Regions from separate parts of the Brachymonas moutaii (nom. illeg.) genome, predicted to be linked through region 1. Evidence: predicted binding sites of a transcription regulator. Region 1 holds the regulator's gene; each other region holds the start of a gene.
What was found. The regulator sigma-54, encoded in region 1, starts transcription at its own class of promoters, with help from an activator protein. The targets are predictions, from matches to a motif close to TGGCANGNAANCTGCTTT.
Positions count from the first base shown of each region.

Region 2: ACP2WS_RS07345 (transglutaminase family protein) is a predicted target of sigma-54. The motif match lies at 6,041-6,058, and genes of this name have one in related genera.
Region 3: ACP2WS_RS04530 (circularly permuted type 2 ATP-grasp protein) is a predicted target of sigma-54. The motif match lies at 4,451-4,468, and genes of this name have one in related genera.

Region 1 covers NZ_JBNGEN010000007.1:71,853-80,964, forward strand. Annotated here, with positions in the region: gene putA (trifunctional transcriptional regulator/proline dehydrogenase/L-glutamate gamma-semialdehyde dehydrogenase) at 1-3,229, shown strand, start outside; gene ACP2WS_RS08995 (benzoate/H(+) symporter BenE family transporter) at 3,426-4,634, shown strand; gene lptA (lipopolysaccharide transport periplasmic protein LptA) at 4,720-5,403, shown strand; gene lptB (LPS export ABC transporter ATP-binding protein) at 5,400-6,221, shown strand; gene rpoN (RNA polymerase factor sigma-54) at 6,279-7,994, shown strand; gene ACP2WS_RS09015 (hypothetical protein) at 8,195-8,716, opposite strand; gene ACP2WS_RS09020 (hypothetical protein) at 8,809-9,054, opposite strand.
Region 2 covers NZ_JBNGEN010000005.1:67,844-78,744, forward strand. Annotated here, with positions in the region: gene groL (chaperonin GroEL) at 1-1,077, opposite strand, end outside; gene groES (co-chaperone GroES) at 1,156-1,446, opposite strand; gene ACP2WS_RS07325 (C40 family peptidase) at 1,699-2,316, opposite strand; gene ACP2WS_RS07330 (hypothetical protein) at 2,475-3,299, opposite strand; gene ACP2WS_RS07335 (ferredoxin reductase family protein) at 3,554-4,918, shown strand; gene menA (1,4-dihydroxy-2-naphthoate octaprenyltransferase) at 4,984-5,949, shown strand; gene ACP2WS_RS07345 (transglutaminase family protein) at 6,257-9,823, shown strand; gene ACP2WS_RS07350 (circularly permuted type 2 ATP-grasp protein) at 9,847-10,901, shown strand, end outside.
Region 3 covers NZ_JBNGEN010000002.1:178,969-189,869, forward strand. Annotated here, with positions in the region: gene secA (preprotein translocase subunit SecA) at 1-1,027, opposite strand, end outside; gene ACP2WS_RS04520 (hypothetical protein) at 1,332-1,649, shown strand; gene ACP2WS_RS04525 (alpha-E domain-containing protein) at 1,800-2,768, opposite strand; gene ACP2WS_RS04530 (circularly permuted type 2 ATP-grasp protein) at 2,903-4,342, opposite strand; gene ACP2WS_RS04535 (DNA internalization-related competence protein ComEC/Rec2) at 4,613-7,180, opposite strand; gene ACP2WS_RS04540 (circularly permuted type 2 ATP-grasp protein) at 7,396-10,167, shown strand; gene ACP2WS_RS04545 (transglutaminase family protein) at 10,241-10,901, shown strand, end outside.

The sequences.
Region 1 (9,112 bases):
CAAGTTCGAGGCCAAGGGCTTCCGCTACAGCTACGACATGCTGGGCGAGGCGGCCGCGACCATGGAAGATGCCGATGCCTATGTGCGGCTCTATGAGCAGGCGATTCAGGCGATCGGGCAGGCGAGCAATGGCCGGGGCATCTACGAGGGGCCGGGCATCTCGATCAAGCTCTCGGCGCTGCATCCGCGCTACAGCCGTGCGCAGCAGGAGCTGGTGATGACCGAGCTGCTGCCCCGGCTCAAGGGGCTGCTGGTGCTGGCGCGCCAGTACGACATCGGGGTGAACATCGACGCCGAGGAGACCGATCGGCTGGAGCTGTCGCTCGACATTCTGGAGGCGCTGTGCTTTGCGCCCGAGCTGGCGGGCTGGAACGGCATCGGCTTTGTGGTGCAGGCCTACCAGAAACGCTGCCCGCATGTGATTGCCTGGCTCATCGATCTGGCACGCCGCAGCCGCCACCGCCTGATGGTGCGGCTGGTCAAGGGGGCGTACTGGGACAGCGAGGTCAAGCGCGCGCAGATCGACGGGATGGAGGGCTACCCGGTCTATACGCGCAAGGTGCACAGCGATGTGTCCTATCTGGCCTGCGCGCGCAAGCTGCTGTCGGCGCCGGATGCGATCTATCCGCAGTTCGCCACGCACAACGCGCAGACGGCGGCGAGCATCTACCACTTCGCAGGCAACAACTACTACCGCGGGCAGTTCGAGTTCCAGTGCCTGCACGGCATGGGCGAGCCGCTGTACGAGGAGATCACGGCCGGCAAGTACCAGCGTCCCTGCCGGGTGTATGCGCCGGTGGGCTCGCACGAGACGCTGCTGGCCTATCTGGTGCGGCGCCTGCTGGAAAACGGGGCCAACACGTCGTTCGTGAACCGCATCGGCGATCCGGCGGTGCCGGTCGAGTCGCTCACCGTCGATCCCGTGGAGGAGACCCGGGCCGTGGCCGAGCGGGAGGGGGTGCCGCTGGGCACGCCGCACCCGCGCATTCCGCTGCCGCGCGCCCTGTTCGGTGATGAACGCCTGCTGGCGCAGGGCCTGGATCTGGCCAACGAGCAGCGTCTGGCTTCGCTCACGGCCGGGCTGCTGCACAGCGTGGTGCAGGTGTGGCAGGCCGCTCCGCTCATTGGCGATGGGCGTGCCGAAACGGTCTGGCCGGCCGAGCGCCTGCAGCCGGTGTGCAATCCGGCTGACCACCGCGACGTGGTGGGGCAGGTGGTGGAGGCCGACGCGGCCGACATCGACGCCGCCCTGGCCGCCGCCGCAGCGACCGAGCCGATCTGGCAGGCCACGGCACCCGCCGAGCGGGCCCAGTGCCTGTGCCGCGCGGCGGATCTGCTCGAATCACGCATGCAGCAGCTCATGGGGCTGATCGTGCGGGAGGCGGGCAAGTCGCTGCCCAATGCGGTGTCCGAGGTGCGTGAGGCGGTGGACTTCTTGCGCTACTACGCGGCGCAGGTGCGCGAAGGCTTTGCCAACGACACCCACCGCCCCCTGGGCACGGTGCTGTGCATCAGCCCCTGGAATTTTCCGCTGGCCATCTTCACGGGGCAGGTGGCGGCCGCGCTTGCGGCAGGCAATGCCGTGCTGGCCAAGCCGGCCGAGCAGACGCCGCTCATTGCCGCCGCCGCCGTGCGCATCCTGCGCGAGGCCGGGGTGCCAGCCGGGGCCATCCAGCTGCTGCCGGGACGGGGCGAGACGGTGGGCGCCGCACTGGTGGCCGATGCCCGCGTGCAGGGCGTGCTGTTCACCGGCTCGACCGAGGTGGCCCGCATCCTGCAGGCGACGCTCGCACAGCGGGTCAACCGGCATGGCCGGCCCGTGGCGCTGATTGCCGAAACAGGCGGGCAGAACGCCATGGTGGTGGATTCCTCCGCGCTGGCCGAGCAGGTGGTGGCCGACGTGCTCGCCTCCGCCTTCGATTCGGCCGGACAGCGGTGCTCGGCGCTGCGCGTGCTGTGCCTGCAGGAAGAAGCCGCCGACCGCATCCAGCACATGCTCGAAGGGGCCATGCAGACCCTGCGGGTCGATCGGCCCGACCACCTGCACACCGATGTCGGCCCCGTCATCGACGCCCCGGCCCGCGAAGTCATCGAGGCGCACATTGCCCGGCTGCGCGAAGAAGGCTGCCGCGTGCTTCAGACTCCCGTGTCCGAAGGGGCAGGGCAGGGCCATTTCGTGCCGCCCACGCTCATCGAGATCGGCAGCCTCGGCCAGCTCCGCCGCGAGGTCTTCGGCCCCGTGCTGCATGTGCTGCGCTACCGGCGCGAGGAGCTGCCTGCACTCATCGACGCCATCAATGCCACCGGCTACGGGCTCACTTTCGGGGTGCATACCCGCATCGACGAAACCGTGGCGCAGGTCACGCAGGCCGTGCATGCAGGCAACCTGTACGTGAACCGCAACGTGATCGGCGCCGTGGTGGGGGTGCAGCCCTTCGGGGGCGAGGGACTGTCGGGCACCGGGCCCAAGGCAGGCGGCCCGCTGTATCTCTCGCGCCTGCTGGCGCAGCGCCCGCTGGGACAGAACCTGTTGGCAGGCCTGACGCCGGCCGAGGCTTCCACAGCCATTGCCCCGGCCCGGGAGGCCCATGGCCTCACCCCCGAGGAACAGGCCGCCCTCTCGCCGCTGCGCCAGGCGCGCGCGGTGTGGGATGCCTGGCAGGGCTGGTTCGGGCTGCACGGCATTCATGCGCAGGACCCCGAGCATCTGGCCCACATGACGGCCACGCCGCTCCTCGCCGCGCCCTGGCGCCTGCCTGGGCCGACAGGGGAAAGCAACCGCTACCAGCTCCACCCGCGCGGCACCGTGTGGTGCATGCCGGCCACGCTGGCCGGGGCGCAGATGCAGCTCATGGCCGCGCTGGCTGCGGGCAACCGGGTGCTGTGGCAGGTGCGTGACGAGGCCCTCGCCTCCGAGCTGTGCGCCTGGCAGGCCGGTCTGCCGGTCGAGGTGCAGGAGGCTGCCGTGGTGGCCGGACCGCAGGCCAGCCTCGGCACGCACGCGGAGCCGGTGGCCGCCGTGCTCTTCGAGGGCGATGCCGACGTGCTCCTGCAGGTGCAGCAGGAGGTGGCCGGACGCGCCGGGGCACTGGTGCCGGTGTACGGGCTGTCCTCGGGCGAGGTGGCAGACGGAGCCTCGTGGGACCCCGTGCGCCTCGTCGCCGAGACCAGCCTGAGCATCAACACCGCCGCCGCAGGGGGCAACGCCAGCCTCATGACCATCGGCTGAGCCACTGGCCCTGGACGCCAGCCCGGCTCGCCGCCCCGGGCTGGCGTCTGGTCCCCTGCCGCAGGGGAGCTGGCACTGCACCTCCGGCACTCCCCCGGCCCGGCGCCGCTGCGCAGAACACCGGGCGTGCGGGGTGCCTGAGCGATGTCGACTTTCCTGCCACAATCGGGACTTTGCTTTTTGCAGGACGTCCGTCATGCACTGGACCCAACGTCTGTCGCCACTGCAGTTCGTGCGCGACTTCTCCCTGACGGCGTTTGTCGCAGGTTTCGTGGCCACCCTGGTGGGTTTCACCAGTTCGGTGGCCATCATCTTCCGGGCGGCGCAGGGCTTTGGCGCCACTCCCGCCGAAATCACCTCCTGGATCTGGGCCGTCTGCCTCGGGTGTGCCGTCTGCAGCATCCTGCCCTCGCTGTGGCTGCGCAAGCCGGTCATGATCGCCTGGTCCACCCCGGGGGCCGTGGTGCTCGCCACGGCGGCCGCCTCGGGGCAGTTCACCATGCCGGAAGCGGTGGGGGCCTTCATGGTCAGCTCCGCGCTCATCACCGTCTGCGGGTTCACGGGCTGGTTCGAGCGGGTCATGAACCGCATTCCCCTGTCGGTGGCGGCGGCCCTGCTCGCCGGGGTGCTGGCGCGGTTTTCCATGCAGGCATTCGCGGCAGCGGGGTCGGCCCCGGTGCTCGTCATCGGCATGCTGCTGGCCTACCTGCTCGGCAAGCGCCTGAGCCCGCGCTATGCGGTGGTGTGGACGCTGGCCGTCGGGGTGATGCTCGTCGCGCTCGGCGGGCACCTCTCGCTGCACGACCTGCATGCCGACTGGGCGCATCCGGTCTTCACGGCGCCGGTCTTTTCCATGGCAGCCATCACCAGCCTGGCGCTGCCGCTGTTCGTCGTCACCATGGCATCGCAGAACCTGCCGGGTGTGGCAGCCTTTCGTGCCGCCGGGTACGAGCTGCCCACGTCCGTGCTCGTCACCGTCACCGGCATGGTGGGGCTTGCCCTGGCGCCGCTGGGGTGCTATGCCATCAATTTCAGCGCCATCACCGCCTCCATCTGCATGGGCGATGAAGCCCATCCCGACCCCGATCGCCGCTACGTCGCCGCCGTGGTGTGGGGGCTGTGGATGCTGCTCATCGGCCTCTTCGGCACCGTGGTCACGGGCCTGCTCATGGCCTTTCCGCACGAGTTCATTGCCGCCATTGCAGGGCTTGCGCTGCTCTCGACCATTGCCAGCAGTCTCGTGACTGCGCTCGACGTGGCGCGCCACCGCGATGTGGCCGTCATCACCTTTCTCGTCACCCTCAGCGGGGTGGAGGTGGCTGGCGTGGGTTCGGCCTTCTGGGGCGTGGTGGCCGGGGTGGTGGCGCTCCTGGTGCAGGACTACATGCCCCGCCGACGCATCTGAACGGCTCTTCGGCCCGAGCCGCGCGGGAGGCATCCGGCATCGCTACAATGGACCATACGTCCAACGAGCAAGAATCGTGCCGAACATGAAACCGTTGTCCTCCGCCTTGCCGGCCCTCGCGCTGGCTGTCGCCTGCCTGGGTCTGGTGCAGACCGCCCACGCCGAGCTGGCCGACCGCGCCAAGCCCCTCAACATCGAGGCCGACGCCATGCGCTACGACGATGCGCACAAGATCACCACCTTCACCGGGCGGGTCGTGGCCACCAAGGGCACCATCGTGCTGCGTGCCGACAAGGTCGAGGTGCGCCAGGATCCGCAGGGCAACCAGTTCATGTACGCCGAAGGCAGCGCGGGCCACCAGGCCTTCATGCGCCAGAAGCGCGAGGGACTCAACGAGTACATCGAGGGCGAGGCCAACCGCATCGAGCGGGACGACAGAACCCAGATCGCGCGCCTCACCGGCAACGCCCGCATGCGCCGCCTCGTGGGCACCCAGCTCGCCGACGAAGTCCGTGGCGACACCATCGTCTACAACGACCTCACCGAGGTCTACAACGTGGCCGGCGGCCCCTCCACTGGCGCCGGGGGCGCTGCCGCAGGGGCCGTGCCGGCCGGCCGGGTGCGCGCCGTCATCAACCCCGTGGGGCAGAGCGGCGGCAAATCCGCGCTGCCCATGCCCGCCACCCGGGCCGCCAGCAAGGGGGCGCGCGCCGCGTCGGCTCCCGTCACCACCCTGCGCTCCAGCGCCACCATCGGAGGCCGCCCATGAGCGATGCCGCTCCCGTATCTGCTCCGGCCGCCGACCTCCGCTGCGAGGGCGGCAGCCAGGGCCGTCCGCCTGCCGACGGCAGCGAACTGTGCGTGCGCCACCTCCAGAAGGCCTACGGCCGCCGCCGCGTCGTCAAGGACGTGTCCCTGAGCGTGCGCAAGGGCGAAGTCGTGGGCCTGCTCGGGCCCAACGGAGCCGGCAAGACCACCTCCTTCTACATGATCGTCGGCCTCATCCGGGCCGACGGCGGCGCCATCTCCATCGACGGCCAGCCCGTCGAGGACCTGCCCATCCACCGCCGCTCACGCATGGGCCTGAGCTACCTGCCGCAGGAAGCCTCCATCTTCCGCAAGCTCAACGTCGAGGACAACATCCGCGCCGTGCTGGAGCTCCAGGTCGATGCCCACGGCAAGCCGCTCGACCGCGCCACCATCGACACCCAGCTCGATGCCCTGCTCGCCGACCTGCACATCACCCACCTGCGCGACACCCCCGCGCTCGCACTCTCCGGGGGCGAGCGCCGCCGGGTCGAAATCGCCCGTGCCCTTGCCAGCCAGCCGCGCTTCATCCTGCTCGACGAGCCCTTCGCCGGCATCGACCCCATCGCCGTCATCGAAATCCAGAAGATCATCGCCTTCCTCAAGGCGCGCGGCATCGGCGTGCTCATCACCGACCACAACGTGCGCGAAACCCTGGGCATCTGCGACCACGCCTACATCATCAGCGAAGGGGCCGTGCTCGCCTCGGGCACGCCCGAGCAGATCGTCTCCAACGCCGAAGTGCGCCGTGTCTACCTCGGCGAACACTTCCGCATGTGAGCGGACTCCGTCCATGAGCCGCTTCCCGCTGTACCTTCCGAAGCCGCCCTCCGTGCCATGAAAGCAGGACTGCAGCTGCGCACCGCGCAGAACCTCTCCCTCACGCCGCAACTCCAGCAGTCCATCCGCCTGCTGCAGATCTCCACGCTCGACATGCAGCAGGAGATCGACCAGATGCTGGCCGACAACCCCTTCCTGGAGCAGGACACCAGCGCCGAGGACGCGGCAGCCTCCGAGTCGGAGCCCGACGCTGCTGGCCACGCATCCGGCGATGTCGATGCCACCACCGGCCCCAGCGCAGAGGCAGGCAGTGACGACGGCATGGGCGCCACAGCCGAAGGCGGCTACGACGACCCCGAAGGCGCCGACGCCCCCGACACCAGCGAAGTCCTCTCCAGCGACGCCCCCGACCACACCGACCTCGCCAACGCCCAGACCGACGACTGGAGCGCCGGCTCCACCCGCGACGACAGCCCCGCCACCTCGGGCGACGACGAAGTCCTCTCCAGCAGCAGCGACGGCGACGACGACTGGGACAGTCTGCGCGTGAGCAGCGCCGGCAGCAGCCATGACGACGACGAGGACGAGCCCTCCGCCATCGAGCGCGCCGGCTGCCACGAAAGCCTGCAGGACTGCCTGCACCGACAGGCCCTGGCCCTGCGCCTCGACACCAGCGAACAGGCCGCGCTGTACTTCCTCATCGAATCCCTCGACGACGACGGCTACCTCGAAGACACCCTCGGCGAACTCGCCCAGAGCCTGCAGGAGCGCAACCCCACCGGCGACCCCGAACGCGACGCCGAGGAGCACGCCGAACTCCTCCACCACCTCACCATGGCCCTGCGCCTGCTTCAGTCGCTCGACCCCGTCGGCGTCGGCGCGCGCGACCTGGCCGAATGCCTGCAGCTCCAGCTGCGTGCCCTCGACATCCCCGACGCCGACACCCCCCGCCTGCTCGCGCGCGAAGTCGCCCTCGACGTCTGCCGCCAGCCGCTCGACTACCTCGCCCGGCGCGACGTGCGCGGCCTCGGCAAGCTGCTGCCCTATTCGGCCGCGCACCTGCGCAGCGCCATGCAGCTCATCGCCACCCTCGAACCCAAGCCCGGCCGCGCCTTTGCCCAGACCGAGCGCAACATCGTCATCCCCGACGTGCTCGTGCGCGCCAACCAGGGCCGCGACGCCGCCAGCCGCCCCTGGAGCGTGCAGCTCAACCCCGCCGTCATGCCCCGCGTGCGCGTGCAGGAGATGTACGCCAGCGCCCTGCGCCACCACAAGGGCGAAGGCATCCAGGCCCTGCAGCAGCGCCTGCAGGAAGCCCGCTGGATGGTCAAGAGCATCCAGCAGCGCTTCGACACCATCCTGCGCGTGAGCACCGCCATCGTCGAGCGCCAGCACCGCTTCTTCGAGCAGGGCGTGCTGGCCATGGAACCCCTCGTCCTGCGCGAAATCGCCGACGAACTCGGCCTGCACGAATCCACCGTCAGCCGCGTCACCAGCGCCAAATACATGAGCACCCCCTGGGGCACCTTCGAGCTCAAGTACTTTTTCGCCTCGGGCCTCGCCAGCGAAGACGGCAGCACCACCAGCAGCACCGCCGTGCGCGCCATGATCGGGAAACTCATCGCCGACGAACCCCCCGCCAAGCCCCTCAGCGACAACCGCCTCTGCGAACTCCTCCAGGAACGCGGCGTCCAGTGCGCCCGCCGCACCGTAGCCAAATACCGCGAAGCCCTGCGCATCCCCCCAGCCCATCTGCGCAAGGTGCTGGGGTAGGGGAACGTTTCAAGCAACTCCGCCAACTGGCAACTCGCTACGACAAATTCGCCACACGCTTCAATGCCTTTCTGCAACTCGCATGCGCATTCATCTGGCTAATGTGAACACGCCCTAGTCGCCCGCCGCTGGCACGGCGATGGAGATGGCGACGTGCGCGGCTACGTGTCGAACACGCGCCAGACCTCGCATGCTGCGCTTCACCTTGGGCTCGCCTTGTCAAGATAGTTGACCAGGCTTTGCGACATGACAAGGGCGTGGGCCATCAGCGCATTTACCAGATTCTCGTGCCTGTTGATGTCCATGGAGAGCCCGCCAGCTTGGAAGATTGGCTGTTCGACCAAAACGATCACGCCGGCCACGTCGCCGCCACCGACATAGCTGGCGATCTGGGCCCTGGCCGCGGGCTCCCGGGCCTTATCGCCCGCCAAATTGGCCCACTTGAGAACGTCCTCGATCATCGTTTCTGAATTGTCAGTCTTTCCGTTCTTGTGAACGATGACGTGCCGAAACTTCTCAGCCATGCGGGTGTGAAGCCGGAGATTGATGCTGATCTGGTTTTCGACTTCAACCTTCGCGAGCTCAGGTAGCTTTTTCCGAAGCATGTCGATGATCAGAGGCACTTTCTTTTTGAGCTCGGACGGGGGCATCACCGCGTCAGCATCCTTGCTCAGGCGAAAGTGCGTGTGGTCCCCTCTGACGAGCTCATAGAGTGACACCACGAAGTCCTCAAACAGCTCGTAGGCCTCGACGAGCAGCCATTGGTACTGCTTGTTCTTGTGAAGGTAGACGAGCCTGACCGTCTCTTTAGGCGTCAGCCTTGCGTGCGAGTAGGGGGGAAGATGTGTCCCGTGTATGGATTCTGAAAAAAGAACAGTTCGTGGCTGCTGCCAAGCAACTTGCGAGCCTCCGAGGCTAGGCCAGCCAAGTCTCGGTCGCGAGCCTGCAAGCTCGCGATCATCTGCTTCGCAACGTTCGCGGAGAGTCGCTGATAGTGCTGGATGACGGCGACTTCGTTAAAGAACTTCTCAAGTCGGCTGTTATAGGGTTGAAGGTTCATCGACGTTGCATTCATTGTCAGGAGGTGAAGCGCCCCGGGTTTCGCAGAGGCCAGTTGG
Region 2 (10,901 bases), on a different contig from region 1:
GTCGGAGGTGGCTTCCTCGATCTGGACACGGATCTGCTTGACACGTGCCTCGATGTCAGCAGCAGCGCCTGCGCCGTCGATGATCGTGGTGTTTTCCTTGGCCACTTCGATGGTCTTGGCCTGGCCCAGATCGGCCAGGGTCACCTTCTCGAGCGTCAGGCCGACTTCTTCGGCGATGACCTTGCCGCCGGTCAGGATGGCGATGTCTTCGAGCATGGCCTTGCGACGGTCGCCGAAGCCCGGAGCCTTGACAGCCACGACCTTCAGGATGCCGCGGATGGTGTTGACCACCAGGGTGGCGAGGGCTTCGCCGTCCACGTCTTCGGCAATGATCAGCAGCGGGCGGCTGGCCTTGGCCACTTGCTCGAGCACGGGCAGCAGGTCACGGATGTTGCTGATCTTCTTGTCGAACAGCAGCACGAAGGGGTTTTCGAGAACAGCGACCTGCTTTTCGGGGTTGTTGATGAAGTAGGGAGACAGGTAGCCACGGTCGAACTGCATGCCTTCGACGACGTCGAGTTCGTTGCTCAGGCTCTTGCCGTCTTCGACGGTGATCACGCCTTCCTTGCCGACCTTGTCCATGGCGTCAGCGATGATCTGGCCGATGGATTCGTCGGAGTTGGCGGAGATGGAGCCGACCTGTGCGATTTCCTTGGAGGTGGTGGTGGGCTTGGAAGCGGCCTTGAGCTGCTCGACCAGTGCGGCGACAGCCTTGTCGATGCCGCGCTTGAGGTCCATGGGGTTCATGCCGGCGGCCACGTACTTCATGCCTTCGCGCACGATGGCCTGGGCCAGCACGGTGGCGGTGGTGGTGCCGTCGCCCGCGTTGTCGGAGGTCTTGGAAGCGACTTCCTTGACCATCTGGGCGCCCATGTTCATGAGCTTGTCCTTGAGCTCGATTTCCTTGGCCACGGACACACCGTCCTTGGTCACGGTGGGAGCGCCGAAGGAGCGCTCGAGCACCACGTTGCGGCCCTTGGGGCCCAGGGTGGTCTTGACCGCGTTGGCCAGGATGTTCACGCCTTCGACCATGCGGGCGCGGGCGTCCGCGCCGAAAACTACGTCTTTAGCTGCCATTTGCAAATTCTCCAGTGATTCAGTGGTGCAGGATGCCTGTGCCATGCGGCCACGCATCCGTGCGGGATGGGGTGGGTATTACTTCTCGACGACGGCGAAGATGTCGTCTTCCTTCATCACCAGCAGCTCCTCGCCGTCGACCTTGACGGACTGGCCGCTGTACTTGCCGAACAGCACACGGTCACCGACCTTGACGTTCAGGGGCTTGACTTCACCCTTGTCGTTGATGCGGCCGGGGCCGATGGCCAGCACTTCACCCTGGTCGGGCTTCTCGGTGGCGTTGTCGGGGATGACGATGCCGGAAGCGGTTTTGGTTTCGTTTTCCAGACGCTTGACGATCACGCGATCGTGCAGGGGACGCAGGTTCATGGACTCTCCTTGAAAGTAAGTCGTGATGAGACAAACAGTTGAAACAGGGGATGTTCCCTGCCTGCACGGAAACGCGTCCGTGCAGGACGGGGAAAGCATCGGCCGGCAGAGGCGGCTGGCGATCCCGGCACACATGCGTGGATGGCTTTAGCACTCTACCCTGGCGAGTGCTAATGATAAGGGCGATCCAGGGGGATTCAAGAGGCGGATGGGCAAAACTTGCGCATGGCACCGGGTGCCATGCCGGGTGGCTCACCCGCGGAATACCGTGCGTGCACCGTTGAAGCGGGAGGCAAAGTAGGGGCTGTAGAGGCTGGCGGTGCGCACGATGCCTCCCGAAGAAGGGGCATGGATGAATTCGCGGCGGCCGATATAGATGCCCATGTGCGAGAAGGGGTTGCCGGAGGTATCGAAAAACACCAGATCACCCCGCTGCAGCTGGTTCACGGCAAGGGGGCGACTCGACTGGGCCCACTGCAGGGTGCTGCGAGGCAAGGCACGGGGAGCAATGCCGCTGAAGACGTATTGCACGAGGCCGCTGCAGTCGAAGCCTCCTTCCAGCGTATTGCCGCCGTAGGTGTAGGGGGTGTTGATGGCGAGCATGGCCCGAGCAATGGCGGCTTCGCGCAGGTCGCCGGAAAACTGCAGCGGATGCAGCAGGGCGATGGAGGGGTAGTCGGTCCGGAGCGTGCCCGGAGAGGTGCCGGAAGAGCGCCGACGGGCTGTGCGGGCAGGGCTGGCGCAGCCCGCGAGCAAGAGGGCTGCGCAGCCTCCCCCGGCCAGGAGCAGCAGGTGGCGGCGCGAGGCGAGGTCTTGAGAGGAAGAATCAGACTGCCCCTCCCGCCGAAGGGTGGGGGGCAGGGCGGGCATGGAAAGAGAGGAGAGGGGGGGCGGCAGGGGGTGCATCGGGAAAGCTCCGGAAGATGCCATGCGCACGTTGTACCACCTGGGGTGCCGTTTGCGAATCCCCCGGCCTGTCTGTCGCCCTGTCTGCAGCAGGGGGCGGCAGGGAGGCGCGCAGGGGGGGATCAGAAGTGGGGTTCACTCCGGGAATCGTGAGATTCGCGATGCTCCTGGGGCCGGTTGTGGGGGCGCTGCTGCTGTGGCTGCTGGATAGCGTGGGGATCGCGCTGGAACGTGCGGGCACGTTCCACACGCTGTGCCTGGGGAGCCATGCGACGCTGCTCGGCGGCCGGAGAGTTCGGCAAGGTGCGCGGGCGCTGTGACATCCAGGCAGGACGTGGAACAGCGGCTGGAGCAGGAGTGCCGGGCTGGGCCGCCGGGGAAACTGCGGGCGCTGTCCGGCCCTGCGTGGCATGCATCCAGCCCGTGGGGGTGACAGCCGGCGCAGTGGGGGCGTGAGGGGCGGTGGCTCCCCATGGACGTCCGTTGACGGGGGCCTGAACCGCATGCAGGGGGGTAGAGGGGCCGGGTGGCACGAAGCGGTGGCCAGGCGCAGTCCAGTGACCATTGACGAACACGACGCCATTGCCACGATGGGCATAGTAAGGATGCGTCCAGGTATAGCCCGGACGCGGGGCACTGGCCCAGCGGCCGCGCGCCCAGACCCACTGGTTCTGCCAGGTCCAGTAGCCGCCGATCCAGATGGCGCCGATGAAAGGCATGGGGGGCGGGGTTTCGACCAGGACCGGCGGCGGGTCGTAGGGAATGAGCAGCGGGTCGGGCTGGACGACCCCGACATCGCTCCAGACACCGCTGTCGGTCGTGGCGTAGGGCAGGGGCGCAACGCAGGCAGAGGTCAGCAGGGTGAGACCGGTGAGCAGCAGGGCAGCGGGCCCGCGGAGGGCGCGCGCAGGGGCAGCGGAAGGACGGATCGGGAGGGCGGCAGTCATGGGATGTTCGTCGGAAGATGGAAATGAGTGTGTAAGGGCAGATCACATGGCGGCTGCAAAGTTCAGCGGCAGGTGTGACAGCGTGTATGGAGGCACCGGCGCCCGGCTTTGGGCAAGGTGGACGGCGCCAGGCGGTTCAGGGAAGCTTAAGAGGCATGCGGCAAGGTGAACATGGATACGGGAACTTCGGGGCCTGGATGCACTCTATCTGTGCGTGAGGACCACGGAGTCCGGAACTTTTTTGCGAGGACAGAATGAAGAATATCAAGATGGGGTGGTGGCTGGTGCTGCTGGTGCCTGCGGGATTGTGGTTCATGGCCGATACGCTGTGGGTGCAGCCGTTCAGGTATTTCCCGTTCAGGGAGGTCTTTATCCAGTTCACCGGCGTGGTGGCCATGGCGGTGATGAGCGTGGGCATGGTGCTGGCGACCCGTCAGCGGTGGCTGGAGGCCCGGCTCAATGGGCTTGACAAGATGTACCGCCTGCACAAATGGCTGGGGATCACGGCGCTGGTGGTGTCGGTGGTGCACTGGTGGATGTCCAAGGGGACGAAGTGGATGGTGGGCTGGGGCTGGCTGGAGCGCCCCGCACGCCGTGGCCCCCGAGGCGGCGGAGAAGGGGTGGCACAGGCGGTTGTGACGCTGGAGCAGTGGCTCAACACGCAGCGCCATCTGGCCGAATCGATGGGAGAGTGGGCCTTCTATGGGGCTGTGGTGCTGATGGTTCTGGCGCTCGTGAAGTGGTTCCCCTACCGGCTGTTTTCCAAGACACACCGCTTGCTGGCCGTGGCCTATCTGGTGCTGGCCTTTCATACGGTGGTGCTGCTCAAGTATGCCTACTGGTCCCAGCCGGTGGGATGGCTGATGGCCGTGCTGACCGCGGCCGGAGTGGTGGCTGCCCTGATGGTGCTGCTGGGGCGCGTGGGGGCCGGGCGCAAGGTGTCTGGCGAGATCCTGGAGGTGCATCGCCTGCCTGCATTGCGCGTGGTGCGCACCACACTGCGGCTTGCTTCCGGATGGCCGGGGCATGAAGCAGGGCAGTTTGCCTTTGTGACCACGCATCGTGCGGAAGGGGCGCATCCGTACACGATCGCGTCGCACTGGGATCCCGCCACGCGGGAAATCACGTTCATCACCAAGGCGCTGGGCGATTACACCGCCACTCTGCCGCAGGCGCTGCAGCCCGGCATGCCGGCCACGGTGGAAGGGCCGTATGGGTGCTTCACCTTCAATGACGATGCTCCCCGCCAGATCTGGGTGGGAGGGGGCATCGGCATCACGCCCTTTGTGGCGCGGCTCAAGGAAATGGCGCAGGAGCGGGCCCAGGGGGCCCATGCACCCGAGGTGGATCTGTTCCACACCACAACGGAACTCGACCCCGAGGCGCTCGCGCTGCTGGAGGCCGATGCGGCTGCGGCAGGGGTGCATCTGCATGTGCTGGTCGATGCGCGTGATGGACGCCTGACGGGCGAACGCCTGCGTGCGGCCGTGCCGGACTGGCGCACGGCCAGTGTCTGGTTCTGCGGCCCGGCAGGATTCGGCACGGCGCTGCGGACCGATCTGCTGGCGCAGGGATTGCCGGCAGGGCGCTTCCATCAGGAGCTGTTTGCCATGCGCTGAAAGGGGCGGCGTTGCGGCCCATGGAAGGGTTGGGCGCTTCCGGCCCTCCCCTACAATGGGGCGCCATGTCTGCTTCTTCCGATGAATCCCTGCGGGGCGATGTTCTCCCGGCCCCCGCGCCTGCCGGTTCGGCTGCGCCGTCTGCCGCGCATGCCTGGTGGCTGGCGGCCCGGCCCTACACCCTGACCGTGACCCTTTCGCCGGTAGTGGCAGGGTGCATGCTGGCCTGGCTGCAGACAGGACGTCTGCACGGACTGCTGGCGTTGGTGACGCTGCTGGCGGCCATGTGCATCCAGATCGGCACCAATCTGCTCAACGATGTGGGCGACTACGAGAAGGGGGCCGACCAGCCCGATCGACTGGGGCCTCCGCGGGCGGTGGCCAGTGGCTGGCTGCCAGCTGCCGCCGTGAGGCGTGCGGGATTTCTGGCGATGGGGGGCGCATTCCTGCTCGGCATCGTGCTGGCAGGAGTGGGGGGCTGGCCCATCGTGGCGACAGGGTTGCTGGCACTGGTGTGTGGCTGGGCCTATACCTCGGGGCCGCGTCCGATTGCCTATGGACCGTGGGGGGAAGTGTTCGTCTGGTGCTTCTTTGGCCTGGCGGCAGTGGGGGGTACCTTCTGGCTGCAGGCCGGCGTGCCCACAGCCCATGTCTGGTGGATGGGGCATGCGATGGGAGCCTTTGCGGCGGCAGTCATGCTGGTCAACAACACCCGCGACCGTGCGACCGATGTGCGGGCGGGCAAGCGCACGCTGGCGGTGCGGCTGGGTCTGCCGGCCAGCCGACTCCTGTATGCAGGGGTGATGCTGTTCCCGTTTGTGATTCTGCCGCTGATCGGGCCGGCAGCGAATTCGCCCTGGATGGCTCTGCCGCTGGTGATGCTCGTGCCTGCGCTCAGGCAGGTGACCGATGTTGTGCGCCACGCGCCAGGCAAGGGCTACAACCGGGTTCTGGCGCGCACCGGGATGGTGCAGCTGGGATTTGTGCTGACCTGGGCTGCCGCGCAGGGGCTTGCCGGCGCGGCAGCCTGAGTGGTGCATCGGCCCCCAGGGGGGGCCGATGGCCGTGCATGGAGCAATGGGGAAGCCAGCGAGGCGCGTGCTGCAGCTCCAGGGGTGCAGCTGGCATGTGTATTGCTTGACTGACCAGACAGGGCCCCGTTTTCCTCATGGCGCCGGCCTTCCATGCCTCGGCGCCCATGAGGAAGACAGGCCCCTTTCGTGATGCACGATTCGCAGGGAAGCCTTCCGTTCGCACGAGAATGAGCGGAACTTCCATTTCCAGGACCGTGTCTCCCCTGTTCGGGAGCGCGGGCCGATGATCCAGCAGGGCACAGCCATGTCGATACACGCCGCACTTCACCACGTCACCCACTACCGGTACGACCGCCTGGTGCAGCTCGGACCGCAGGTGGTGCGCCTGCGGCCAGCCCCCCACAGCCGCAGTCGCATCCTTTCCTACAGCCTCAAGGTCGAGCCGGCCCAGCATTTCATCAACTGGCAGCAGGATCCGTTCGCCAACTACCAGGCGCGCCTGATGTTCCCGGAGCCCACGCAGGAGTTCAAGGTCACGGTGGATCTGGTGGCGGAAATGGCGGTGTTCAATCCGTTCGATTTCTTCCTGGAGCCCGAGGCCGAGCAGATTCCGTTTGCCTATGGCGAGCTGGAGCAGCAGGAACTGGCGCCCTATCTGGCGGCAGACCCGCTCACGCCGCTGCTGGAGAAGTATCTGGCAGGCGTGGACCGCAGCGCCACGCCGACGGTGGACTTTCTGGTGGCGCTCAACCAGCGGGTGCATCAGGATGTGCGCTATCTCATCCGCATGGAGCCCGGCGTGCAGACGCCGGAGGAGACCCTGGGCAAGGCCAGCGGGTCCTGCCGCGACTCGGCATGGCTGCTGGTGCAGCTGCTGCGCCATCTGGGGCTGGCGGCGCGCTTCGTGTCCGGCTACCTGATCCAGCTCAAGCCCGATGTGAAGTCGCTCGACGGCCCCAGCGGCACCGACCATGACTTCACCGACCTGCACGCCTGGTGCGAGGTCTACCTGCCGGGGGCCGGCTGGGTGGGGCTCGATGCCACCTCGGGACTGTTTGCGGGCGAAGGGCACATTCCGCTGGCCTGCACGCCCCAGCCCGGGGGGGCCGCGCCCATCGAGGGACTGGTCGATCCCTGCGAGGTGACCTTCAGCCACGAGATGTCGGTGTCCCGCATTCTGGAGACCCCCCGCGTCACGCTGCCGTATTCGGATGCGCAGTGGGAGCGCGTGCTCGCCCTGGGCGATGCAGTGGATGCTTCCTTGCAGGAGGGGGATGTACGCCTCACCATGGGGGGCGAGCCGACGTTCGTGTCCATCGACGACCGCGACGCGCCCGAGTGGAACACCACGGCGCTCGGGCCGCGCAAGCGGGAACGGGCCATCGAGCTGCTGCACCGTCTGCGCGACCAGTATGGCCAAGGGGGCTTCCTGCACTGTGGGCAGGGCAAGTGGTATCCGGGCGAGCAGCTGCCGCGGTGGGCCCTCTCGGCCCTGTGGCGCACCGACGGCGAGCCCGTGTGGCACAACCCGGCCCGTCTGGCCGATGAGCGCACGCCCCAGCACTACACCCAGGAAGATGCCGACCGCTTCATCCGCCAGCTGGCCGAGGAGCTGGGCATCACCGACAGCCACGTCATGCCGGCGCTGGAGGACACCTGGTATCACCTGTGGCGCGAGCAGCGCCTGCCCAGCAACGTCACGCCGCAGGATGCGCGGCTCGACGACAGTCTGGAGCGTGCCCGGCTGGGCCGCGTGTTCGGACAGGGCCTCGCACGGCCTGTGGGCTACGTGCTGCCTCTGCAGGCAGTCTCCGAAGTGGGCACCTACGCCGAGCTGACGGCCGAGCATGCCCCCCACTGGGCCACCAGTCCCTGGCATCTGCGCGAAGGGCAGCTCTATCTGCTTCCGGGCGACTCCCCGGTGGGGCTGCGTCTGCCGCTCGACCGGCTGCCCTGGGTGGCCGCCGATGACCGCGCGGTACCCGTGCCGGTCGATCCCTTCGAGCCGCGCGAGGAGCTCGACAGCACCGGTGCCGACCAGCCCGCACAGGACCGCCCGGGCGCGCAGGCACGCGCTGCCGCAGGCAGGGACGCGGCCGCCTGCCAGAAGGAGGGGACCGCTGCAAGACACCGCCGCCGCGAAAGCGAGAATCTCGCCGGTGGCGGCATGGTGGGCATGCACGAGGACGCGGATGACGACGGCATGGCCAGCGGGCAGCTGCGCGAGCGCAAGCCGCGGCTGTACGAATCGGCACCGTGGATCGTGCGCACCGCCCTGTGCGTGGAGGCACGCGACACGCGGCGTACCACGGGCATCGTCGATCCCAAGGATCCCTCCAAGGGCTATCAGGCGCTGTATGTGTTCATGCCCCCGGTCGTGCGGCTGGAGGATTATCTCGACCTGGTGGCCGCCATCGAGCGCACCGCCGAGGCGCTCGACGTGGCCGTGGTGCTCGAAGGCTATCTGCCGCCCCGCGATCCCCGTCTGACCATGCTGCAGGTCACGCCCGACCCCGGAGTGATCGAGGTCAACATCCAGCCTGCCCGCACCTGGCGCGAGATCGTGTCGCGTACCGAGTTCCTGTACGACGCGGCCTTCCACTGCCGGCTCTCCGCCGAGAAGTTCATGACCGACGGACGGCATACCGGCACGGGCGGTGGCAATCACTTCGTGATGGGCGGCGCCACGCCCGACGAGAGCCCCTTCCTGCGGCGGCCCGACGTGCTGGCCAGCCTGCTGTCCTATTGGCACAACCACCCCAGTCTTTCCTATCTGTTCAGCGGGCTCTTCATTGGCCCGACCAGTCAGGCTCCCCGGGTGGACGAAGCACGCAACGACCAGCTCTACGAGCTCGAAATCGCCCTGGCCGAAATCCACGGGGCACAGGCCAAGTACGGCGAACAGATGCAGCCCTGGCTGGTCGACCGCAGCCTGCGCAACATCCTGATCGACGTCACGGGCAACACCCATCGCAGCGAGTTCTGCATCGACAAGCTCTACTCGCCCGATTCCAGCACCGGCCGGCTGGGGCTGCTGGAGCTGCGTGCCTTCGAGATGCCGCCCCATGCCCGCATGAGCGTGGTGCAGCAGCTGCTGATGCGTGCGCTCATTGCCCGGTTCTGGCGTGAGCCCTACCGCGCTCCCCTGGCGCGCTGGGGCACCGAGCTGCACGACCGCTTCATGCTGCCCACCTTTGTGCAGGCCGACTTTGCCGATGTCATGTCCGAGCTGCGTGCCGCTGGATTCGCGTTCGAGGATGCGTGGTTCGCTCCGCATTTCGAGTTCCGTTTCCCCCACATCGGGGACATGGAGGCCGACGGCGTCACGCTTACCCTGCGCAGCGCGCTGGAGCCCTGGCACGTCATGGGCGAGGAAAGCGGCGGGGGTGGCACCGTGCGCTATGTGGATTCTTCGCTGGAACGGCTGGAGGTCGAGGTGCGGGGCTTCAACCCGGCCCGCCACACCATCACCTGCAACGGCGTGCCGGTGCCCCTGCAGCCCACCGGCAAGGCCGGGGTGCTGGTGGCCGGGGTGCGCTACAAGGCCTGGAATCCGCCGTCCGCCCTGCACCCCAGCATTGGGGTGCATGCGCCCCTGACCTTCGATGTGGTCGACACCTGGATGGGGCGCTCGCTCGGCGGCTGTTCCTACCATGTGGCCCATCCTGGTGGACGCAACTACGAGACGCTGCCCGTCAACGCCTACGAGGCGGAAAGCCGCCGGCTGGCGCGCTTTTTCCGGCTCGGCCATACGCCAGGCACCTTGGATCTGGCCCGCAACGCGCTGCCCACCAGCAATTCCATGCTGGCAGACCGTGAATTTCCGTTCACTCTGGATCTGCGCCGCCATCCTGCGGCTTCCAGATACTGAGCCGGAAGCGGACAATCCGGGACGTGTCCTTCGTGCTTTCTTCCTCCTCTCCGCCCGGCCTGGTGCCGGCGTCTCCCCCTGTCTGCGCTCCCGGCAGCGTGCTGCGCTTCAGCGAGCTGCTGGGGCAGGCGCGCTGCGAGGGGGGGCGGCTGGATCTGCCCGGCCTGCGGCAGGAGGATCTGGCGCCGGCGTGGCGCGACTTCTGGCGCCATACGCGGCCCGATCCCGCCGCGCTCGACGCACGCCTGCAGGGGCTGCGCCGCCAGATCCGCGAGGACGATGTCAGCTACAACGTCTACGCCGGTGACGGCGATGTGCAGCGCCCGTGGGCCGTCGACCTGTTTCCGCTGCTCATCGGCGCGGCCGATTGGGCCCACATCCGCCAGGGCGTGCTGCAGCAGGTGCGGGTGCTCGAACACATCCTGACCGATGTCTATGGCCCCCAGCATCTGCTGCGCGAGGGGCTGCTGCCGCCTGCGCTGGTGCAGGGGCACCCCGACTACCTGCCCTGCATGCACGGTGTCACGCCGGTGGGCGGGCGGAGGCTGCACATTGCCGCCTTCGATCTGGCTCGGGGGCCGGAGGGCGGCTGGTGGATCGTTTCCCAGCGGCTGCAGGCACCCTCGGGGCTAGGGTATCTGCTGGAGAATCGCCACGCCGTCTCGCACCAGTTCCCGCAGGCCTTCGACGGCATGCACGTGCGGCGGCTTGCAGGGGCCTATCGCAGCCTCATGGCCAGCCTGCGGCAGGCGAGCCCTGCCGGCGAGAATGCGCACATTGCCCTGCTCACCCCCGGGCCCTACAACGAAACCTATTTCGAGCATGCCTATCTGGCGCGCTATCTGGGCATCTCGCTCGTGGAGGGCAGCGACCTCACGGTGCGCGACCGCAGGCTCTACCTCAAGACCCTGCAGGGCCTCGAACGGGTCGATGTGCTCATCAAGCGCATGGACGACCAGTTCCTCGACCCTCTGGAGCTGCGCCCCGATTCGCAGCTGGGCGTGCCCGGTCTGCTGGAGGCGCTCCGTGCCGGCCATGTGCTCATGGCCAATGCGCCGGGGGCCGGGTTTCTGGAGTC
Region 3 (10,901 bases), on a different contig from region 1:
CGATGACGATCTCGGGGCCGTTCTCGCCCTGCTGCACCACGTAATGCTGGTCACGGTGGTAGAGATGGTGGGCCCGCAGTGCTGCATACAGATGGTGGATGAGCATGATGTTGGCCGGATCGTAGAGGCTGGCCCCCTCGGGCAGGAGGCCCAGCTTCTGGAGGATGTCCTCGGCATGCTCGTGACCCTGCTCGGTCAGGTAGACCTGATGGGCCTTTTCGTCGATGGTGAAATCGCCCGGCTTGATGACGCCCTCGCCGGTGAGGGGGTTCTCCTCGCCCTCCTGCCGGGTGAGATAGGGCACCACCTTGTTCATGGCGATGTAGAGATCGGTCTGGTCCTCGGCCTGGCCGCTGATGATGAGCGGGGTACGCGCCTCGTCGATCAGGATGGAGTCCACCTCGTCGACAATGGCGAAATTGAGCTGGCGCTGCACGCGTTCGCGCACATCGTAGACCATGTTGTCGCGCAGGTAGTCGAAGCCGAATTCGTTGTTGGTGCCGTAGGTGATGTCGGCGGCATAGGCCTGCTGCTTGAGCTCGCGCGACATCTGCGGCAGGTTGACCCCCACGGTGAGCCCAAGGAAGTTGTAGAGGCGCCCCATCCACTGGGCATCGCGGTTGGCGAGATAGTCGTTGACGGTGACGACGTGCACGCCGTTGCCGGAAAGCGCATTGAGGTACACGGGCAGCGTGGCAGTGAGGGTCTTGCCCTCGCCGGTACGCATTTCAGCGATCTTGCCCTCGTGCAGCGCGAGGCCGCCAACCATCTGCACGTCGAAGTGCCGCATCTTCATGATGCGCTTGCTGGCCTCCCGGACCAGGGCGAAGGCCTCGGGCAGGAGGCTGTCGAGCGTGGCGCCGTCAGCGACCCGCTGGCGGAATTCTGCGGTCTTGGCGGGAATCTGCTCGTCGGTGAGCTTTTCGAAATCCTTTTCCAGCGCATTGATGCGCGCAACGTTTCTGCGATAGCCGGTGATGAGGCGCTCGTTGCGGCTGCCAAAGATTCTGGTCAAAAAATTAGCCATGCGATCAGATGGCTTCCGGACCACACCGCGGCAGAACGCCTCCTGGAGGAGGGACGGCGGTCGGGAACGGAAGCTTCTTCCTTGTGTTGATTGCGAAAAGGTGTTGCGGCAGATGGGGGCACTCGGGCCCGTATCAACTCCGCACGCGCAGGCACGGCCTCCTGCAGGCCGTGTCCGCATCTGTGTCAGGACAGGTTAACGGGGCATTTTACCCTTGGGGGTTTCCCAGGGCTTCATGCAGGCGTGTACTTTTTGGGCATGTGTGTATCGGCATGCAGCGCAGAGGGTGCCCGATAATGCGGACATGACGCTGCGCCACCACCAAGCCATTCCCCTGAGTCAGGCCGCCGAGGAAGCCCCCGTGCTGGGGAGCCTGATGGCGCGGGTGCGGCTGTCCCAGTCGTGCGGAGAGGCCATCCGCAAACTCATTCCGGTCCCGATGCGCAGGCATATCGCGTTCGGCGCGGTGGAGGAAGGCGAGTGGTGCCTGATTGTCTCGAACAACGCAGCAGCCGCCAAGGCACGTCATCTGCTGCCGGTCTGGGTAGCGAGCCTGCAGCGCCAGGGGCTGCCGGTGAACCGCATCCGGCTGCATCTGAACGGCAACGACTGGGGCCGATAGCCCGGCGCCCCTGCTGCCACCCTGCCCTGCGGCAGCTCCGTGGAGGGCGCTCTTTGCTGCTCAGCAGCGGGAAGCAAGCAGAGGAAAACGCGACGCAAGGGCGGCAGTTCCCTTGCGCCATGCGCCGTGCACCCTGGAGTGCCTGCCGAGTCACTGGAACTGCAGGAATTCCTCGCTGACGGCGAGGCCCACGGCGTGGACCCGTTCGAGGAAGTGCGTGAGATAGGCATGCAGGCCGGTAGCCAGGATTTCCTGGATGTCCCCATATTGCAGGTCGGCCTGCAGGCGCCCGGCCAGACGACGGGAGTGGCTGGCATCGACGCTCGCGCCGATGCGTTCCAGATTGGCCACCACCTCGTTCATGCAGGCCAGCAGCGAGCGGGGCATGTCGTGCCGGAGCATGAGCAGCTCGGCCACCCGGGGCGGAGTGATGACGTCGCGGTAGACGCGGCGATAGATCTCGAAGGCCGAGACGCTGCGCAGGATGGCACTCCAGTGGTAGAAGTCCAGCTCCTCCTGGGTGTTGGCGGCCTCGGGGTCGGCCGCGAAGAACTCGGGGGAGAGATGGGCATGGAACTTGACGTCGAGCAGGCGTGCGGTGTTGTCGGCCCGCTCCAGGAAGGTGCCCAGGCGCATGAAAAAGACCGACTGGTCGAGCAGCATGGTGCCGAGGATCACGCCCCGCGCCAGGTGGGAGTGGAGCTTGACCCACTCGAAGAAGGCGCTGGGATCGGTCTGCAGGATGCCCTCGCGCAGCTGGCGCCGGGCTTCGAGCCAGATCTGGTTGTAGGTCTCCCACACCTCGGTGGTGAGGCTGCCGCGCACGGCCCGGGCATTCTCGCGCGAGGCCTGGATGCAGGCGATGATGGAGGAAGGGTTGTCGGCATCGGCCGCCATGAAAGTGATGACCTTGTCCGGCTGGATGTCGCCATACTTGACGCGATAGGCAGGGAGCAGCTCGCAGATCGAGAGCATGCCTGCCCAGCCCTGCTCGGCCTGCAGCGCGGACTGGGGCAGCATGCTGGTCTGGTAGTTGACGTCGAGCATGCGGGCGGTGTTTTCGGCCCGCTCGATGTAGCGGGACATCCAGAGAAGGTGGTCGGCAGTACGGGAAAGCATGATATGTGGCGATGTAATGGTCTGTCTGCCTGTATCGGTCCGCGCCATGGGAGACGGCACGTCCGGCATCCGGTGGAAAGCCCTGCTCGGCAGCATCCGCAGGGCTCCCTGAAAGGGGATGGAGCGCCCGCGGCTCAGACCACCCAGGTGTCCTTGGTTCCCCCGCCCTGCGACGAGTTGACGACGAGCGAGCCTTCCTTGAGCGCCACGCGGGTGAGGCCACCCGCCACCATCTGCACGGTCTTGCCGCTGAGCACGAAGGGGCGCAGATCGATGTGGCGGGGTGCCACGCCCGCATCGACCAGCGTGGGACAGCTCGACAGGCTGAGGGTAGGCTGCGCAATGTAGCCCTCGGGACGGGCCTTGAGCACGGCCCGGAATTCCTCGATTTCGGCCTTGCTGGCCGTGGGGCCGATGAGCATGCCGTAGCCGCCGGCACCGTGCACTTCCTTGACGACCAGCTCCTCCAGGTGCGCGAGCACGTAGGCGAGGTCGTCGGGCTTGCGGCACATCCAGGTGGGTACGTTGTGCAGAATGGGCTTTTCACCGAGGTAGAACTCGATCATGCGGGGCACATAGGGGTAGATGGACTTGTCGTCCGCAATGCCGGTGCCGACTGCGTTGCAGATGGTGACACGGCCGGCGCGGTACACGTCGAGCAAGCCTGCACAGCCGAGTGCGGAGTCGGGCCGGAAGACCTTGGGATCGAGGAAGTCGTCATCCACACGGCGGTAGATCACATCGACACGCTCGGGTCCCCGGGTGGTGCGCATGTAGAGGAAGCCGTCCTTGACGAAAAGGTCCTGCCCCTCGACGAGCTCCACCCCCATCTGCTGGGCCAGGAAGGCATGCTCGAAGTAGGCGCTGTTGTACATGCCGGGAGTGAGGACCACCACCACCGGGTCGGGCACGCCGGTGGGGGCGCTTGCCCGCAGGGTTTCGAGCAGCAGGTCGGCATAGTGGGCCACGGGGGCCACCTGGTAGCTGCGGAAGAGCTCGGGGAAGAGCCGCATCATCATCTTGCGGTTTTCCAGCATGTAGCTCACGCCGCTGGGCACGCGCAGGTTGTCTTCGAGGACGTAGTACTCCCCTACCCCTGCGGCATCAGGAGCCCGCACGATGTCGATGCCGCTGATATGCGAATAGACCTGGTTGGGAACATCGACGCCGACCATTTCCTTGCGGAACTGCGAGTTGTGCAGGATCTGCTCGGCTGGCACGACGCCGGCACGGACGATTTCCTGGTCATGGTAGATGTCGTGCAGGAAGCGGTTGAGCGCCGTGACACGCTGCGTCAGGCCGCGTTCGAGCAGATCCCACTCGGAATGGGGAATGATGCGGGGAATGAGATCGAACGGGATGAGACGTTCGGTGCCCGATCCATCGGCATCCTTGTCGCCGTAGACGGCGAAGGTGATGCCGACGCGACGGAAGATGAACTCGGCTTCCTCCCGCCGGTGGAGCATGGTCTGCATGGGCTGATGGGACAGCCATTGCGCGTAGCGCTGGTATTGCTGCCTGGTCGGGGCATCCGCATATGGGACCGAGGCATACATTTCGTCGAATGCGAGCATGAACCAATCTCCTGTAGTTGTCCGCAGGTCCGTGACGGAGGGTGTGGCTCGGGCGCCCCAGACTGCCCACGCACCTGTTTGTGGGCAGTGCAGCAAGTTTGATGCCGACTTGCAGAGCCCATGCCGAAAAGACATGCACACGACAGGAAAATGCAGGGGGCGCCCACACCGTTTGCTCTGCTCCAGAGACAGGAGACCCCGGACGGGACGGCTCCATTTTCGCGCGGACACAGGCCGGTACAGCGGCCCTGCGCAGGAATCTGCAGGGTTTCAGGGAGGCGTGGGCACCTCGTGCTGCCAGTAGTGCCGGTGGACTTCCCTCTCGCAGCGGATGGCATTGGTGGCCGAACTCCACCACCCCGCACCACATTGGTCCGTCTGCACCACGATGGTGCCCACGCTGTGCAGGCGCGCCAGCACCTGCGGATGGGGATGGTGATAGGTGTTGCGGTAGCCATGCTGGATGAGGGTCCAGTGCGGCGCCACGGCCTGCAGCCAGGGCTGGCTGCTGGACGTTTTGCTGCCATGATGCCCCGCCACGAGCACATCGGCCCGCAGCCATTCAGGGGGCGTGCGGGCCAGCATGGCGGCTTCCTGGGGCGCTTCGGCATCTCCGGTGAGCAGCACGGTGCGGCGTCCGTTGCTCACACGCAGCACGCAGCTCATGGCGTTGGTCTTGGCCTGGGGCACATAGTCGGTTTCGAGCGGGTGCAGGAACCGGAAGTCCACCCCTTCCCACTGCCAATCCTGACCCACGCTGCAGGGTTCGACGGCCCGCAGCTGCTGCAGGGGGTGGTCCGGGGCGATGGATCCGAGCAGGGGCAGGTGCGGATAGGCCTGCAGCAGCGGCTCGATGCCCGCGATGTGATCGGTGTCGGAATGGCTGAGCACGGCCACGTCGGGGGTCTCGTCGAGCGCGCGGAACAGCGGCAGCAGCACGCGGTCGCCCGCATTGCTGTGCGCGCCATAGCGGGGGCCCGCGTCGTAGAGCAGGGTGTGCCGTGCCGTGCGTACCACCAGCGCGCTGCCCTGCCCGATGTCGGTCATGAGGACCTCGAACTCCCCTGCATCCGGCCGTGGGGCCTGCCAGGCCAGCACGGGCACCATCATCAGCGCTCCCGGCCATCGCAAGGGCCAGGGCCCGCGCATGCACAGCAGCACCCCTCCGGCCACGCCCAGCACACCGGCCCACCAGGGCGCCTGTGCAGCCTGGTACTGCGCCCACGGCCACGATGCCAGCCAGCCCAGCAGCGCCATGAGCTGCTGCACGCACCAGGCTGCCGCCAGCCACAGGGGCGAGCACAGCGCCCCGAGCATGGCCAGCGGAGTGACGAGCAAGGTTACGACGGGCACGGCCACCAGGTTGGCCAGGGTACCCACGAGCGAAACCTGCCCGAAGATCATCAGCGTCAGCGGTGTCAGGGCCGCCAGCACCAGCATTTGCTCGCGTCCGAATCCGGCCAGAGTGTGCATGATGCGGGCCCGCCAGCCATCTGCCGGCGCCGTCTGCTCCTGCCCCGCTGCGAACAGAATGCCGACGGCCACGAAGCTGAGCCAGAACCCCGCCTGCAGAAGCGCCCAGGGGTCCCAGGCCACCACGGCGGCAGCGGCCACGGCCCACAGGGCCGGCCAGGGCCATTGCCGCCCGCCGGACCGCAGGACTGCCAGGACCACCAGCATGCACACGGTGCGCTGGGCCGGCACCCCCCAGCCGCTGAACAGCGCATACAGCCATGCCAGCAGCACTCCGCCCCACAGAGCTGCGCGCGGTGCCGGAATGGCCAGGCACAGCGGCCACTTCCAGCGCGCCGTGCGGCGCCAGCCCCAGCCGACCAGCCCCGAGGCCAGCCAGGCGAACATGGTGATGTGGAGCCCGGAAATGCTCATGAGGTGCGCCACGCCGGTGATGCGGAAGATGTCCCAGTCGTCCCGATCGATGGCCGACTGGTCCCCCATGACCAGCGCAGCCAGCACCCCGGCCACCCGCGCCCGCCCTGCACCACCTCCCGCCGGGGGTGCGGCGGCAGCCCGGCCCTGCTCCCAGGGAACGACGCCGGGTGCTACGACCTGGTAGATGCGGGTGCGGACGGCGACACGGGCACGGTCGATCCAGGCGGCAGCATCAAGGGGACGCGCATCGGCCAACCGCTCAGCCGGTGCGCCGGAGCGCCCGCCGCGCACGTAGCCCGTGGCGCCCAGCCCCTGGTCCCACATCCAGAGTTCGCTGTCGAAGGCCCAGGGATTGCGGTTGCCGTGCGGCTGCTTGAGGCGCACGGTCATGCGCCACTGCTCGCCCGGCATGACGCACATGCGGCAGGGCTCGGAAGGGGCTGAGGCGAGTTCCTCGGATACCGGGGCAGCACCTTCGGGTTGCACCTCGCGCCCCCGCCAGGAGCGAAGACGGTACCAGCCCAGTGCCAGCCGTGGCGGGAGCTGCACTGCCGTGCCCTCCTGCAGGGCAGACTCCACCTGCAAGGCAAGGCGCGTGCCGTCCTCCCCCCATTGAGGCAGTCCCACCACACGGCCCACCACGACCAGATCGCGTCCCTGCAGATCCCGGTCCAGTGCCTGCGAGGCCACCTGCACCGCACGCAGACCCGTCAGACTCCACCCCAGCACCGCCAGAGCCAGATACAGCCATAGCGCGGGCAGACGCCTGCGACGCAGCCAGAGCAGCGCCAGCAGCAGGGCTGCGCCTGCACTGCTTGCGTAGGACACCCCCGTCCACAGCCTGGCCTGCTGCAGCTGCACGGCCACCCCCGCGAGCCAGCACAGAGCGGCAGGAGTGACGGAAAAACGGCGCCAAGCCTGTGGCCACCCCAGCGAGCGAAAAGACATGTGTGCACCAGCCATGCACCAAGGACCTCATCGATAGAAAATGGAAAGTACCAAAGTACGCATGCGCATCATGCCATGCGCCCTCTGCCTGTCCGTGGCATGGGCGCATCGTGCAGGGTCTTGCGACATAAAAAAGCGTGCGTATTTGTCGGGCATGCGACAGGCTGTGTGCCATGCGGCCTGCAGGCAGGGCCGGCTGTCGCTAGACTAGCTCCATGAATGCACCCCAAGCCTCTCTCGACGCCGCACCGGTTGCACCTGGAGGTGATGCCGGCTGGACGCTTCCGGGACTCGACGTGCCGTCCACCGCCGGGCACTACAGCGAACTGCTCGGCCGTTCCGTGCCTGAAAGCGCCGGTCCCCTGTCGCCCGCCGACATGGCCCCGCACTGGCGCACCTTCTTCGATGCACTGGCCCGCAAGACGCCGGACGATCTCACCCAGCGGCTGCTGCGCCTGCGGCGCATGGTGCTGGGCAACGGCATCAGCTACAACGTCTATTCCGACAGCCAGGGCGCCCAGCGCCCGTGGGAAGTCGATCTCCTGCCCCTGTTGATTCCCCCCGCCGAATGGGCCACGCTCTCGGCCGGCATCCTGGAGCGCGCGGAGCTGCTGGAGCGCATTCTGCAGGACATCTACGGCCGACAGGAGCTGCTGCGCGACGGTCTGCTGCCCTCGGCCCTGGTGCAGGGCCATCCAGGCTACCTCCGCGCCATGCACGGCATCGCGCAGCGGCATTACCTGCATCTGGTGGCCTTCGATCTCGTCCGGGGTCCTGCGGGGGGCTGGCACCTCATGACCCAGCGCACCCAGGCCCCTTCGGGGCTGGGTTATCTGCTGGAAAACCGCCACCTCGTGCGGCAGCAGTTTCCGGACACCTTCGAGCAGCTCGGAGTGCCCAAGCTGATCCATGCCTATCAGGCCCTGCTTAAGAGCCTGCGTGCCCACTGTCAGCCGCTGGTGGGCGCCGGCGAAACGCCCACGCTGGTGCTGCTCACCCCGGGGCAGATGAACGAAACATGGTTCGAGCAGGCCTATCTGGCCCGTTTTCTGGGCATTCCCCTGGTCGAAGGCGGCGACCTGCGCGTTCACCAGGAAAAGCTCTACCTCAAAACCACCCAGGGGCTGGTGCGCGTGCACGGGCTCCTGCGCCGCGTGGACGACGACTGGATGGACCCGCTGGAGCTGCGCCCCGAATCGGCGCTCGGTGTGGCCGGGCTGCTGCAGGTCCTGCGCGCAGGCAACGTGGTGGTGGCCAACAGCCCCGGCAGCGGATTTCTGGAATCCCCGGCCGTGCTGGGCTTTCTGCCGGCCATTGCCGAACACCTGCTGGGCGCCCCCCTGCAGCTGCCGGCACTGGCAACCTGGTGGTGCGGCGAAGAGGCCGTGCTGCCACAGGCCCTCCCGCGCCTGACCCAGATGGCCATCAAGCCCACCTATGCTGGCAGCGACCTGTACCACGGCTTTGCCTCGGAGCTGGGCGCCCATCTGCGCCCCGATCAGCTGCAGGACATGGAATCGCGCATCCACCAGCATGGAGGAGACTACACCCTTCAGCAGTACATGCCGCTGTCCGAAACCGCCTGCTGGCGGCAGGATGGCGCGAGCGGTGCCGCGCAACTCACCTCGCGTCCCGTCGTGCTCAGGGTCTTTGCCATCCGGGATGGCGACGGCTGGATGGCCCTGCCAGGCGGCATGGCACGACTGGCCATGGGCGATACCGAAATCGCCTCGATGCAGCGTGGCGGCAGCAGCGTGGACGTGTGGATCCTGCCGGAGTCCACAGCCAGCGCTGCCGACCTGCCTGCGCGGGCCCCTGCCGCCGCCGCCCCTGCTCCGGCCCCTTCGGCATCCACCCCGCGCCCCCATGCACGCCACCACGCACCCGAACTGCTCATCAGCCGCATGGCCGAGAACCTGTTCTGGCTCGGGCGCTACACCGAACGCAGCGAAAACACCGTCCGCCTCTCGATCATGGCCTTCGACAGGCTCAGCCATCAGGATGCCCCCGGCCCCGTGCTGCTCGACTGGCTCTGGCGGGTCAGCCTCGACCAGGAACTGCTCGCCCCCGACGCGCCACACCAGGGCACGGCCGCCGCCCTCGAAGCGGCCCTGACCACCTCGCTGTGCCAGGACCACACCGGGCTGGCCGGCACGATCCTGCCCATGCAGAACGTCACCTCCATGCTGCGCAGCTACCTTTCGCACCAGCACTGGCAGCTGGTGCAGGAAGTGCGCCACGGCTTCGACACCCTGCACGACACCGTATCGCCCGCCCCTGCCCCCGACGGCAGCCTCCCTCCGCTGCCGGCCGCGCAGGATGTGGTGAGCCAGCTCGTCGATCTCAGCCATGCCCTCGCAGCGGTGACCGGCGTGCAGTTCGACCGCCTGCCGCGCGGCATCGGCTGGCAGATGCTGATGCTCGGGCGCATGGTCGAGCGCCTGGCCTGCGTGGCCAACACCCTGCAGCATGCGCTCGAACAGGGTGTCCACCACGACGCGCAGGCAAGCATCGCCCTGCTGTCGCTGTTCGACAACCGCCAGCCCCAGCCCCGACTGCATACCGAAGTGCTCCCCACGCTGGAGACCTGGCGGCCCCTCATCGCCAATCCCCGCCACCCGCGCTCCCTGCACTGGACACTCGGCGAACTGCGCGACCTGCTGCACCACCTGCCCGTGACTTCGGGAACGGCCCATCAGCCACCCGCATCGGCACAGGAGCCGCCGGTCACGCCGGCTCCCTCCGCCCTCCAGGACGATGCCATGCACTGGCCCGCGCTGCAGGCCATCTGGCCCGACCTGTCGGCATGGGAACACGCCACCCCCGACACTGCCACCGAGCTCACTCCGGACACCCTGCCAGACAGCACGAGCCTGCAGGCCCTGCTGCAGCAATGCCAGATCGTGGCCGACGCCATCAACACCGCCGTCTCGCAGACGTATTTCTACCCGGCGGCAGACGCCATCAGCCAGAGCATCGGCACCTGATCCCCCCGGAACCGCTGCCCCTGCTGCCCCTGGCCTGACCTCCTTCCCGATTCCGATTTCCGCCCTCTCCGCCATGCATCTGCGCGTCACCCACCAAACCACCTACCTCTACAGCCAGACCGTGCAGTCGGCCCAGCACATGGCCTGGCTGCGTCCGGTGGACACCCTGCACCAGAAAGTGCTCTCGCACAGCCTGGTGATCACGCCCGAGCCAGCCTCCCTGTCCACCTCCCAGGATGTGTACGGCAACCAGCGCAGCTACTTCAGCGTGGCCGCTGCACACCAGCAGCTGCAGGTCACCGCCTGCACCGAAATCGAGACCGTCACGCCCGCCATCGGCTACAGCTATGCCCCCTGGGAACAGGTCCGCGAGCGGTTTGCCTACCGGGCTGGACAGCCGTTCGACGTGGCGGCCGAATTCATCTACCCCTCGCCCTACGTCCCCCGGCACAGCGACTTCAGCGAATACGCCGAACCCAGCTTCACGCCCGGACGCGGGCTGTTCGAGGCCTGCATCGACCTCACCGAACGCATCCACACGGAATGCCGCTACGCCCCGGCCAGCACCGACCTGCAGACCCCGGCACGCACCGCGCTCGCGCAGCGCCAGGGCGTCTGCCAGGACTTTGCGCACATCATGATCGGCTGCCTGCGCTCCCTCGGCCTGCCCGCACGGTACGTCAGCGGCTACCTGCTCACCACCCCGCCGCCCGGTCAGCCCCGCCTCATCGGCG